3 regions of the Alteromonas mediterranea DE genome follow, and region 1 is predicted to be linked to each of the others. Evidence: predicted binding sites of a transcription regulator. Region 1 holds the regulator's gene; each other region holds the start of a gene.
The links. Region 1 encodes ArgR, which controls arginine synthesis, uptake and breakdown. Its sites were predicted from a motif close to ANTGAATANNTATTCANT; they were not measured.

Region 1 (4,325 bases):
GCAGAAGATGCTAACCCAATGACAAGCGCAGTAGCGTTCTCAAACTACGCTAACTTTGCAACAAGCGATCCTAACAACCCGTCTGCGGCAACGTCTGACTACGCTGTTGGCAACCGCTTTAACTTCTCACTAGGTTATACTGCAGAGTTCTTTGACGGTTATGCAACACGTTTCAACTTGTTTGCAACGGCTAACGAAGGTAAGCCTTTCTCTTACGTTCACAGCAACAACTCAGCGTTCCCTTGGGATGGTGTATTTGCTCGTCAGCTTATTTACATTCCTGAAGTAAACGATCCGAACGTAGTGTTTGTTGATCAGACAAACCGTGATGGTGATGTACTTCAAACTGCGGAAGAAGCTCAAAGACAGTTCAACCGTTGGGTTGAAGATAACGGCTTTGAGCGCGGCGAGATCCTTGAGCGTAACAGTGAAACTGCTGATTGGTGGTTTAAAGCTGACCTACGTGTATCTCAAGAGCTACCTGGCTTCTATGAAGGTCATACAGCAAGCGCGTTCTTCGTAATCGAAAACTTGACCAACTTAATCAACGACCAATGGGGTGACTTCCGTCAAGGTAGCTTCGGCGGTGATGAAGTTATTGCTGCGGACTTCAATGACGCAGGTCAATACGAGTACAGCGCGTTCTCAAGACCAGAGCAGAGCGTATCTCGCGGTCCTTCTCTTTGGGAAATCCGCGTAGGTGTTAACTACCGCTTTTAAGAAGTAGTAAACACTAACTACAAGTTGTAGTGTTAGGTGCCACTCTCCTTAACTGGAAGTGGCACTTTTTTATGCCTGCGATTTATCTCACACACCTGTTACTGAGCGCGCATAGTCTTTGCTTATGATCTAAGTCTCTCCATTGAACGAACAAACACATGATAAATTTTTAGATGCTCGCAAGGAGGGCTTATGTCAAAACGTATGCTAATGGTAATGACGTCTCACGAAATTATGGGTGACACCGGCGAGAAAACCGGCATGTGGCTAGAAGAGTTCGCTGCGCCATACTACGCATTTAAAGATGAGGGATATACAATCACCTTAGCGTCACCGATGGGCGGCCAGGTACCGATTGACCCCAATAGTCTTGCAGACGACGCAATGACGGACGATTCGATTCGATACACGAAAGATGAGCTGGCTCGAAGCGCCATAGCGTCTACTATTCCGCTAGAAGATGTACGTGCAGATGAGTTTGACGCTGTCTTCTACCCGGGCGGTCATGGTCCGCTATGGGACTTATCAGATAATGCGCATTCCATTAAATTGATTGAAGACACTATCGCAGCCAATAAACCCGTTGGGGCTGTGTGCCACGCGCCCATCGTGCTAAAAGATGTTAAGACGCCAGATGGCAAATATTTGGTTGATGGCAAGCAGGTTACTGGCTTCTCAAATAGCGAAGAAGCTGCGATGGAGCTTACTGACGTAGTCCCTTATCTGGTTGAAGACGAGCTAGTTAAAAAGGGCGGTAAGTATGAAAGCGCGGATGATTTTGCTGTTAAAGTCTGTACAGATGGATTGTTGGTGACGGGGCAAAACCCGCCATCGTCACGTCCTGCAGCCGATGCATTGATCAAACTTCTATCTTAAGAACGTTTTAATTTGTAATGTAGTTGGAAACCGCATCATGTATGCGGTTTCTTGTTTTCGGTTGCCTAGCTTTTAGCGCCCTGGCTAGACATTCTCAAATAAATCTTCTACGCGCTGTCTTAATTCTTCAATTTTAGTGACATCAGCGGGAGCGATGAAAATGGTATCATCACCAGCGATTGTACCTAACACGCCATCTTTTTTACTTAGCGAGTCAAGTAAGCGGGCGATAAGTTGAGCTGCACCTGGACTAGTTCTTATGATGACCATCACGTTGTTGTGCACAATGTCTAATACAAGCTGTTTGAGGGGGCTTTTAGCCGTAGGCATACCTAACTCAGGGGGAAGGCAGTAAACCATATCACCGCGCGCGTTGCGCGTTCTCACAGCCCCAAATTTACTTAACATTCTTGAAATTTTAGACTGACTGATATTGTCAAAGCCTTGTGCTTTTAATGCGTCAACAATTTCGCCTTGTGAACCATAACTTTCCGCTTTAAGAATCTCTTTAAAAGCCTTGATGAGTTGCTCTTGTTTTGCGTTTGCCATTAGCGCTCTTTTCTTTTCTGAGGGTTTATGTGTGGTGAATTTTATTTGTTATGCCCATATTGTGCCGTACAGGTAGACTTTGCGCAATTTCTTTGCATAATCATTCATGATAATGAATATCGAGATAAAATCGCCATAAATAACGTTAATAAGACGATCCGGTGATTGAGTTTTCCCCCGCGTTGCATTAGTGTGACGTTCCGTTTAAATACGTGAAGTAATCCCATAGGAGAAATGGTATGAAAGTAGCCGTGTTAGGTGCTGCCGGTGGTATTGGTCAGGCGCTGTCTTTGTTGTTGAAAACACAATTGCCAGCAGGTTCAGATTTAGCGCTTTACGACGTAGCGCCAGTTGTTCCTGGTGTTGCCGTTGATTTGAGCCACATCCCCACTGCGGTAAAAGTAACCGGTCACGGTAAAGATGACCTAGCTGATGCACTAACTGGAGCAGACGTTGTTCTAATTCCAGCGGGTATGCCTCGTAAGCCAGGTATGGATCGTTCTGATCTGTTCAACATCAACGCCGGCATTGTTAAAAACCTAATCGAAGGTGTAGCTGATAACTGCCCGAACGCGTGTGTTGGTATCATCACTAACCCAGTTAACACTACTGTTGCGATTGCAGCTGAAACGCTAAAAGCAAAAGGCGTTTACGACAAGAATAAGCTTTTCGGTGTAACGACACTTGACGTTATCCGCGCTGAAACGTTTGTTGCTGAACTTAAAGATGTTGACGTATCTTCAGTGCACGTACCGGTAATCGGTGGTCACTCTGGTACTACAATCCTTCCTCTTCTTTCACAAGTTGAAGGCGTAGAGTTCACAGACGAAGAAGTATCTAGCCTAACCACTCGTATCCAGAATGCGGGTACTGAAGTGGTTGAAGCAAAAGCGGGCGGCGGTTCTGCAACTCTTTCAATGGGTCAAGCAGCAGCACGCTTCTGTCTATCTCTAGTTGCAGCAATGCAAGGTGAGAATGTGGTTGAGTACACTTACGTACAAACTGACGACAGCGACGACGCAGCATTCTTCGCACACCCAGTACGCCTTGGCGCAAACGGTGTTGAAGAAATCTTGCCATACGGCGAGCTTAGCGCATTCGAAGAAAAAGCGAAAAACGACATGCTTGAAGGCCTACGTGGCGACATCAAGCTAGGCGTTGACTTCGTAAACGGCTAATCGGTGAGTATCATTGGCGGGCCTTTGAACGTAGGCACGCCGTGAATACTTCCCTGTAGGCTTCGCCACCGCTTCTCTGCGGTGGAGAGCCTACATTTTAATTACGTTCTCAGACTTCACATCAAGTTTCCACTTTATTATCAGCTCTTATCACCCCAGCGATTAAAGGTTCTGTTACGACCTTTGTGTATTAGTTAAGTGAAAGATATTTCGTGATATCGAAAAGCCTGATTTCACCGGCATCTAAAGTTACACCTTTATGTACAGCGTAAGCGTAACCTTTTAATACGCTATTGCCTTCAGACATAAGGAAAAGATGGGTAGCAAAAGTCGCGTGGGAAGTGGTTATTTCAACAATAGGGTATTGAAGCGAGATATTTTTCGGTGAGATCTGTGTGCTAACAGCCAATTCACTCGTCTCCCCTTTTCTGAAAACCGTGAGCGACCCTTGTCTATCTTCATACAACTGAAGAAGAGCCAATTCTGGTTTATCTAAATAATGTAAAATGCCCACCCACAAACCGTACGGCGTCTCGTCGTTTGCGCGTTCCGCATTGTTTAGCAAAGTACCGTATTTCTCGAAAAACTTGCGAGGCGTTGAGCTAGATTCTTGTTTTATGAGTCGGTAACTAGTGGAAAGTAAGCCTTTATTGTCATTGTAGTTTGATTCAAGCGCGGTAAAGCTGGTGTCTAGGTAAGGGGACAGAGTAAGCGAACGGGTTACGTCTTCTTCGATAATGGTACTGATCGTACATCGGTTCTCTTTACAGGATATATCCTCATCACTAAAGGCTGAGCGTTTGGCGTACCTCAGGCCTGAAGGTATGTGGATTTCATAAAGAAAATGTTCGCCGCTATCGTTTATTTGGAGAAGTTTATACTGCATTTCATCTTCACTAATTCCTTCCCACAATCCGGGTGACAGTGATAGCGGTTTCGCTTGTAAACTTAATGTCGAAATCCCCAACAATAAACCTGCTAAGGCCGGTAGCAAATGCATGT
Region 2 (4,325 bases), 1.2 Mb from region 1:
TCCCAAAACGGTGAACGGCCTTCTTCGTCACTTACACCACGCATTTCGGCAATCACGGTTTCTGAAAAGCGCTCGCGATGTTCCATCATAAACAAGAAGCGAACTTTAGACAGGAAGCGGCCGTTAATACCGCCTCGCGCTTGCTCACGAAGAAAGAGGGTGCAGATTTCAGTGACACCGGTGTAGTCATTACAAAACGTTAAAATGTCTACCGTATTGTGAATGTTTAGCTCGCGAGAAGCATGCACTACTTTACTTAAATGGTAGTGATAGAAAGCATCGTCAATACCAACTGCAGCTTCAATACCTGTCGTGCCCACAACCGTACCGGAAGTGGTATCTTCCATTACAAACAAGTATGACTCATCGCCAGGCTCGGTTACGTTAGGTTTGTTAAACGCAGTTTCTGCACGATCAATTTTGCGCTGTAGTAACTCGTCGTTAACGGGCAGTGACGTAAAGCCAATACCCGATTCAACGGCAATTTCTTTCAGCGCGTTATAGTCGGCCTTTGTAATAGGGCGAATGATATTCATGTTCGCTACTCGTGTTGTAATTATTCGGCGTTTACAACGGCGGCAACGGCGCGCTCAAAACGTGCTAAACCTTCTTTAATGTCTTCATCAGGGATAACCAATGAAGGCGCAAAACGAATCACGTTCATACCGGCAACCAAGCACATTAGGTTTTCTTTCGTTGCTGCCATCATGAAGTCACGGGCGCGACCTTGGTATTTTTCATTTAGTGCACAGCCTAGCAGCATGCCTTGACCACGAACTTCTTCAAATACGTTGTATTTTTCGTTAATCGCACCTAAAAGCTCACGGAAAAGCGCTTCTTTTTTAAGTACACCTTCAAGTACTTCTGGCTGATTAACGATATCTAATGCTTTTTCCGCAACCGCACAGGCCAATGGGTTTCCGCCGTACGTACTGCCGTGAGTGCCTGGTTTAAGGTGTGCGGCAATATCATTTGTAGTTAGCATGGCACCAATTGGAAAGCCGCCGCCTAACGATTTTGCTGTGGTAAGGATATCCGGTGTTACGCCAAGACCCATGTAAGCATACAGGTGGCCAGTACGACCAACGCCTGACTGGACTTCATCAAATATAAGTAGCGCGTTGTGCTTGTCGCATAGCTCGCGAACCCCTTTTACAAAGTCAGCGTCTGGTGGAATGATGCCGCCTTCGCCTTGCAATGGCTCCATCATTACCGCACAGGTTTTGTCAGAGATAAGTGCTTCAAATGCAGCGAGGTCGTTGTAATCACAATGGTCAACTGCGCCCGGCTTAGGGCCAAAACCATCAGAGTAAGCCGCTTGACCCCCAACCGTTACGGTAAAGAACGTACGGCCGTGGAAACCTTTATTAAACGCAATGATTTGGTTCTTATCTTCGCCGTGCTTGTCTAGCGCCCAGCGACGAGCTAATTTTAGCGCCGCCTCATTAGCTTCTGCACCTGAGTTCGCAAAATAAACTTTGTCGGAAAAGGTGGCATCGTTAAGCTTTTTAGCAAGGCGAAGCGCGGGTTCGTTGGTAAATACATTACTTAAATGCCAAAGCTTGCTGCCTTGTTCATTTAGTGCTTTAACTAGCTCAGGATGGCAGTGGCCTAAAACATTTACTGCGATACCGCCTGCAAAGTCGATGTACTCAGCACCCTCTTGATCCCATACGCGTGAACCTTCACCTCGAACAGGTACCATACCTGCTGGGTTATAGTTAGGAACCATTACATCATCAAATGTAGCGCGAGTTACGTTCATCTTTGTTACCTCTGCATTGGGCGCTAAACCACTTTTTTGTGTTCATGTTCGTAAAGCATTGGAAGAGAATTTCTTCCCACTCTTAAGCACGCAACATTATTTTAGCGCATAAAAACTAATCGGATTTGGTTTACAGTATGCCATTTTTTTTAACATTTGTCTTCTTCCTAAAAGGCTGCAGCCCTTTATTTATAAGGACTGTGGCTTAATTTGCAGGAAAAGTGAATAACTATTAACTACTGGGCTATATCATTTAGTAATAATCGAGTTTTCTGCTTGGAAAACGGTTATACGCTGGCTATAGCAGCATTGCTGCGCGAGTAAATTGTTGAAAAAAGTATCGTCCAAACACGCATGTCTATACTGAGGTTGGCGGGCAAAGCCGTAAGGAAAGCCCGTTTTCTAGAGGATAAGTGAATTTCATGTTGCACATTGCATAACGAGTGCATGAATATCCACTAAATTTTTAATGACTGTCTTCGTTTTTAACTAATGGAAGAGTAAAAATATCGATAGTTTTAAGTTTCTCAAGGGCCCCTTGAGGGTACTTTTGTTCTACAAAAAGAGGCTTTACATCTTTCATCTCAACCAGTTTCAATTGGTGTAACATCCGAACTTGTGTATAAGAGCGAGCCTGATGAAGTACTTTGCACAGGCTACCACTTTCAGCCGGTATCTTGTTCGCACAATCCCGCATAGGCGATGCTATAGGCAGCCGTTTCAAATTCATCCATTCCATGATGTCGGCACTTACTGCATCGGCAAACTCTTGTTGCATAGCAATAAGATGATTTGCTGAGGGAGTTATTTTAAGTAAGGCTTCATGTCGCTTTTGCTCCTTGTCTTTTTGACACTCTTTTAGCAGGTGAAGCTGAATTTTATCAAACAGTTTGAAGTAAAGCCGTGTTACTGCACAGCGCCCTAAGTTACTTAGCATACCCAACGTATAGGCGGTATTTTTGTTAATGTCATTGATAATCCCTAAGCGCTTTGTTGTCATGGCTACACCCGTCGAATAGCGTGTAAGCTTTTGCTTGATTAACGGATAGGGGTCGGTAATTTGCGGCATAGCGCGCTTTAAAATTAGCGAAGGGATTAAGGTGCGTAAGTTTTCTATACCTAAAAAGCTAAGCGCCGTTCTCAGCGTTTCAACAACGATAATGCGACCGCGAGAGTCTTTACGTCTAAATTGGGGGGTATTAACGACAACGATAAGCTCATCGTAAAGCCACGGCATGGTAGCGGCGATGGGCTCTAATTTAGAGACAGAACACGCCCTTACTGAGAGCGCATCAAGCAATTCGCCGATGTTTTCTGGTAAATTAAGTACGTTTTGTACAAGTTCGTCGGTATAGCTGAGTTGCTCGGTCAACTCTTCGAAAAGTATCTCGTGAAGTTGATGGCTTACCGACTCTTGATAGGTTGCTTCCGTTTTTTCTTGCAGGCGCTTATTCTCAATCGCCACTTTCTCAACATTCAGCAGTAGCCGACGAGCGTCACCTTGTTCAGATTGTTCGAAGCTCACTTCACCAACTCGACGCCTTCCTAGCATTTCGAGCACGCGTTCTGGAGAAATAAGCATGTTCTCGAATCGTTCGTCGATTGTGGGCGGTGTGGTTGCCCCCATTGTCATATTAAAAGCACTCCTGCTCATAACTTTTTGTTGAACGGCAATATTATCGTACATCAGGGGCCTTATAACGTTCGTTCTGCAATGGAATAAATAACAGCTACGGCTTTTCGAACGACATAATTTTTCATCAACCCTGATATAGCGCTTCCCCGTTGATACATAACCACTATTTAGCGTGCCAACACTAAATGGACTTATGAAAGTTAAACGAAAAATCAGTGAATTGCGAGAAATACTGCCTTTAAAGCGTCAGCTTTTACACTACTAAAACGTATCGGCAGTAGTTGAATTAACTTAAGGCATTTTGAAGCGCAAAAAAGCGTCTAGCACACTGTGACCATGTTCAGTGAGCAGTGATTCGGGATGATACTGTACCCCCCATATGGGGTGTTGGGTATGCGAAATAGCCATGATCTCTTTCCTACCTTGTGCGGTCTCGCACCATGCGTCAACCTGAAGAGAACGAGGCATTGTTGTTGGGTTTAACACAAGTGAGTGGTAGCGGGTAACGTTAAAGGCTTTGGGAAGCGTTTTAAACAAACCGGTTTGCTTGTGCTTTAACGTGGAAACCTTGCCGTGTTTTATTTCTTGAGCGCCTACTACATCAGCACCAAACACCTGGCCGATAGCCTGATGGCCTAGGCACACACCTAAAATAGGCAGTTTACCGGGGAAATGAGAAATAGCAGATAAGCTTATACCGGCTTCGTTCGGTGTACACGGACCGGGGGATATAACAAGCTGTGAAGGGGCAAGGCGTTCTATGTCGTCGATAGTCAGTGCATTGTTTCTCACCACTTCAACGTTGGCACCAAGTTCTGTGAAGTACCGAGCAAGGTTATGAGTGAATGAATCGAAATTATCAATTAACAGCAACACAGCAGCGCTATTCCTAGGTAATCCTGTTAGGCGAAAGTGATGGCCACG
Region 3 (4,325 bases), 330 kb from region 1:
TGGGCAAACTGCTGACGGAAGTAATCGTAAACCGTGCGCTGGCGCGATGACATTACCGCCATTGGCGTATCGTCGCCCATAGAGCCAACGGCTTCTTGACCGTCTTTCGCGAGAACTTTTACAACTTGTTGAATTTCTTCGTAGCTGTAGGCGTGTAGCTTGTGGTAGACCGCCATGGCATCGTCATCAAATACGCGCTTACCAATAAGCGAGGCATCAAGCTGCTCAATTGGCGTAAGGTGACGAATGTGCTTATCTAACCACTCTTTATAAGGGTGGCGAGCTTTAAGGTCATCATCAATTTCTGTAGAGCGCCAGATTTTGCCCGTGTAAGTATCTACGGCAAGCATTTCACCTGGACCAACGCGGCCTTTCTCAATCACGTCAGCTTGCTCGTAATCCCAAATACCTACTTCTGAGGCTAGAGTAATAAACCCATTTTTGGTAATGACATAGCGAGCTGGACGCAAGCCGTTTCTATCAAGGTTACAGGCTACGTGACGGCCGTTGGTTAAAACGATACCGGCAGGGCCATCCCATGGTTCCATGTGCATTGAGTTAAACTCGTAGAATGCACGAAGGTCATCATCCATGGTTTTGTTGTTTTGATAGGCTGGTGGAACCAGTAAACGCATGGCACGGAATAAATCCATACCGCCAGCTAGAAATAGCTCTAGCATGTTATCCAGCGATGACGAATCAGACCCTTCGGTATTCACGAAAGGGGCGGCGTCTTTTAAATCTGGAATAAGTGGCGTTGAAAATTTCGCGGCACGTGCCATTGCCCAGTCGCGGTTGCCTTTGATGGTGTTAATTTCACCATTATGCGCAAGGAAACGGAAGGGTTGAGCTAGCGGCCAGCGTGGTAACGTGTTTGTCGAGAAGCGCTGGTGGAAAACGCAGATCGCGCTTTGCATGCGCTCATCGGCAAGATCGTGATAGAAGGCTGGCAAGTCTTTTGGCATCACCAAGCCTTTATAGATCGTTACTAAGCCTGATAAACACGCTACGTAAAAATCTGGATCTGCTTCAAGGCGTTTTTCAGCGCGGCGACGGATCATATATAAGCGACGCTCAAGGTCGCGTTTTCTCCAGCCCGCTGGTGCGTTCACAAATACTTGTTCAATTTGTGGAACGCCTGTAAGCGCTAATTCACCCAGTACCGAGCGGTCAACAGGCACTTCGCGCCAGCCCACTACTGAAAGTGTTTCTTTTTCAAGTTCTTCATTAAGTACTTCACGCGCGGCTTGCGCAAGTACAGGGTCCTGACTTAAGAAAATCATGCCCACGCCGTATTTTTTGCTGAGTTTCCAGCCATTATCTTCGGCGATTGCATGGAAGAACGCATCCGGCTTCTGTAGTAATAAACCACAGCCGTCACCGGTTTTCCCGTCTGCGGCGATACCGCCACGATGCTGCATACGGTCAAGGCCGTGTATTGCAGTGGTTACCAATTCATGACTGGCTTCCCCGTGAGTGTGAGCGATTAAGCCAAACCCACAGTTGTCCCGGGAATCATTGGGATTATATAAACTCATCTCTTAACTCCTTCAACCTTAAGACTGGGCAAGGTATGCGTTGCGTGTAGATGCGCCTAGGTGTGCGTATCACAACATTGTTAGACGTCTTTTTTGCTTGCGCGCGGTATTGCTCGCAATATGCGTCTTTCTTGTCGTTTATTTATTATTAGAGGATACCAGTCGTTTCCGCATTTTTATGCATTATTGCCATGCGGGCCGTACAAAATACCCACATTGAAAACTAAAATCAAACGCTAAAATTGTAAGCGTTATATAGTTTTTGTATAAATATAATTAATTTCTTTAAATACATGTATTTATATCCCGTTGCTTACAATTGTAATAAAAATGTTATCAAGTGAAAAAATTAATAATTCACCAGTACATAAATGATATTAGTTCTCATTTGAATTTTAATGGTGAATAAATATTCTTTATTTTCGTTGTTTTATGTTGTCAATGTGGGTTTGCTGTGTATTTTTATTAAATTGTAAAGTTATGATTCCACAAATATTAGCTGTTTGCTATATTGGTTAAAAGTTGTTCAAATGTAAGGCTAGGTAAAAACATAGCCTGTAGTTCGCAGTATGCTCACGCACGCTGAGAGTGCAAACAATGCGTAAGCTCTGGTGATATGAAAAGAATAAAAATTCACTGTAGTCGCGTGCAAACTAATCAATAAGGAATATTGAATGACTATCCTACACGCGACACCTAGGCTCTCATTTGATGTATACGAACACCGCCTCATTGGTGAAAATGTCAAATTTACTGCTTCACCGAATACTTCTGGGGCGTTTCAGACTGGCGCTCCCGATACCATTGTCATTCATTTCACTGCTGGAAGTAGTTTAGACTCCTCTGTCAACGTCTTAACTAATGCTGAAAGTGGTGTTTCAGCGCACTTCGCTTTAGGGCGTAACGGCGATATCGTTCAAATGTTGCCCACCAACAAAATAGGGTGGCACGCTGGCAAAAGTCATTACAAGGGGCGAAGCGGGCTAAACAGATACTCCATAGGAATAGAGCTAGATAATGCCGGGCAACTAAAGCCTAGAGGCGACGGCACCTATGAAAGCTGGTTTGGGAACGTTTATAGAGAAAGTGAAGTGATAGCTGCACAACACCCCAACCAATCAGTTTTAGGCTATTGGCATAAATATACTGATATTCAGATTGCCTCCACAATAAGCCTGTGCAAAGTGCTTTGCGAACACTACCCAATTTCTGTTGTGGTAGGTCACGATGAGATAGCGCCTTCGCGTAAAGTAGACCCTGGTCCGGCATTTCCGATGCATCAAATCAGAGAACAGGTACTGCTTGAAATAAGTGAAGACGAAACGCACACGGAAAGTAACGGTGTCCATACGGGCAGCTTACAAAGAGAAGCGCACGATGCCGTGCCGCGACATATTGCCAGCCCGGTAAATCGCGTGGCTAACGTAAGTGCTAACGCACTCAATGTGCGTAAAGGGCCAAATGTCTCTTTTCCTCTTATTGAAAATGGGTTGCACAAAGGTGAAGTATTAAAGGTGCTAGAAAAGCAGGGAGAGTGGGCGAAAGTCTCCTTTACAAAAGTAGGTTGGGTTAACACCCGTTATATTAATGAGATTACAGAAAAGTCGCCGTTTAAAACGTAGCGTTACGTTATGAGGTTACAGTTAGCGTGTTTAACGCATTCCCGTAGTGGTGAAAGCCTGATAGGATAAAGGCAAAATAAGCTTATATTAGACGTACATGCATTCAGATTCACCCAACGATTCTTGGGCAATTCGTTTTGCTCAATTTGTGCAGCGTTTCGGCACGCTAAAGCTCAGCATACTATTTGTTGTTCTTTCGCTTGTATTTACGCTAGGCGGCTCATACGTAATTCGCGTTAGCATGGGCAGCCAAGTTCAGCCTGATGACTTCATCAGCGCAGTTATTCTAACTATGCTGTCGGCACCGTGGGTGCTGTATTTCTTTAGTGAATTAATTAAACAGTTAGAAAACTCACGTACCAATCTTAAAGAGGTAGTGAGTCAACTAGAGAGCTTGCGCGAAGAGGATGTTTTCCTTAATCGAGAACTTCAAAGTAATATTCGCCAGCTTAATCACGAGATAGAGCAGAGGAAACAGGCGCAAGAAGAGCGCGAAGCGCTGTTCAAAGACTTAGAAAGAGAGATTCAAGACAAGTCAGAGCAAGAGGCACAAGCACGCCGCTTATCTACTTTATTGCGTTCAATTATTGATGCCTCTCCCGACCTCATTTATTACCGCAACGAAGAGGGCCGTTTTGCAGGTTGTAACCGCATTGCAGAGTTAATGACGGGGAAAACTGAGCAAGAGCTTCTGGGGTTAACCCCTAAAGACGTGTACGAAGAAGAACTGGCCCGACAAATTGTTGCCAGTGATCACGAGGTACTCGAAACCAACGCAAGTATTACGGAAGAGTTATGGCTGCGCTTCGCCGATGGCCGCCGACGCTACTTCGAAATGAAGCGCGTGCCTTTCTTCGACAAAGAAGGTAATCGTTTGGGGTTATTGTCGTTTGGTCGAGACATGACGGAACGCAAACAAGCCGAAAATGCCGCTGCTAAAGCCAGTACTGACAAAACCCGTTTTATTGCCACGATTAGTCACGAGCTTCGCACGCCGCTAAACGGTATTGTGGGCTTAAGCCGAATGTTGCGCGACACAGAATTGTCAGATGAGCAGTTCAGCTGGGTAAGCACTATTTATGCAAGTGCGATTACTTTGGGCAATATTTTCAATGACATTATCGACCTTGATAAGTTAGATAGGGACAAACTTGAATTAAGCCTT

Region 2: a site for ArgR is predicted at 1,986-2,003, ahead of MADE_RS02370 (aspartate aminotransferase family protein). Genes of this name have one in related genera too.
Region 3: a site for ArgR is predicted at 2,159-2,176, ahead of MADE_RS15480 (N-acetylmuramoyl-L-alanine amidase). Genes of this name have one in related genera too.

The regions. Positions count from the first base shown of each region.
Region 1 is NC_011138.3:3,824,579-3,828,903, reverse strand. Features, by position in the region: gene MADE_RS16970 (TonB-dependent receptor) at 1-720, shown strand, start outside; gene MADE_RS16965 (type 1 glutamine amidotransferase domain-containing protein) at 913-1,596, shown strand; gene argR (transcriptional regulator ArgR) at 1,681-2,145, opposite strand; gene mdh (malate dehydrogenase) at 2,385-3,323, shown strand; gene MADE_RS16950 (hypothetical protein) at 3,514-4,323, opposite strand.
Region 2 is NC_011138.3:528,834-533,158, forward strand. Features, by position in the region: gene astA (arginine N-succinyltransferase) at 1-536, opposite strand, end outside; gene MADE_RS02370 (aspartate aminotransferase family protein) at 557-1,765, opposite strand; gene MADE_RS02375 (HDOD domain-containing protein) at 2,232-3,398, opposite strand; gene MADE_RS02380 (anthranilate synthase component II) at 3,693-4,277, opposite strand.
Region 3 is NC_011138.3:3,490,002-3,494,326, reverse strand. Features, by position in the region: gene gltB (glutamate synthase large subunit) at 1-1,538, opposite strand, end outside; gene MADE_RS15480 (N-acetylmuramoyl-L-alanine amidase) at 2,213-3,160, shown strand; gene arcB (aerobic respiration two-component sensor histidine kinase ArcB) at 3,258-4,325, shown strand, end outside.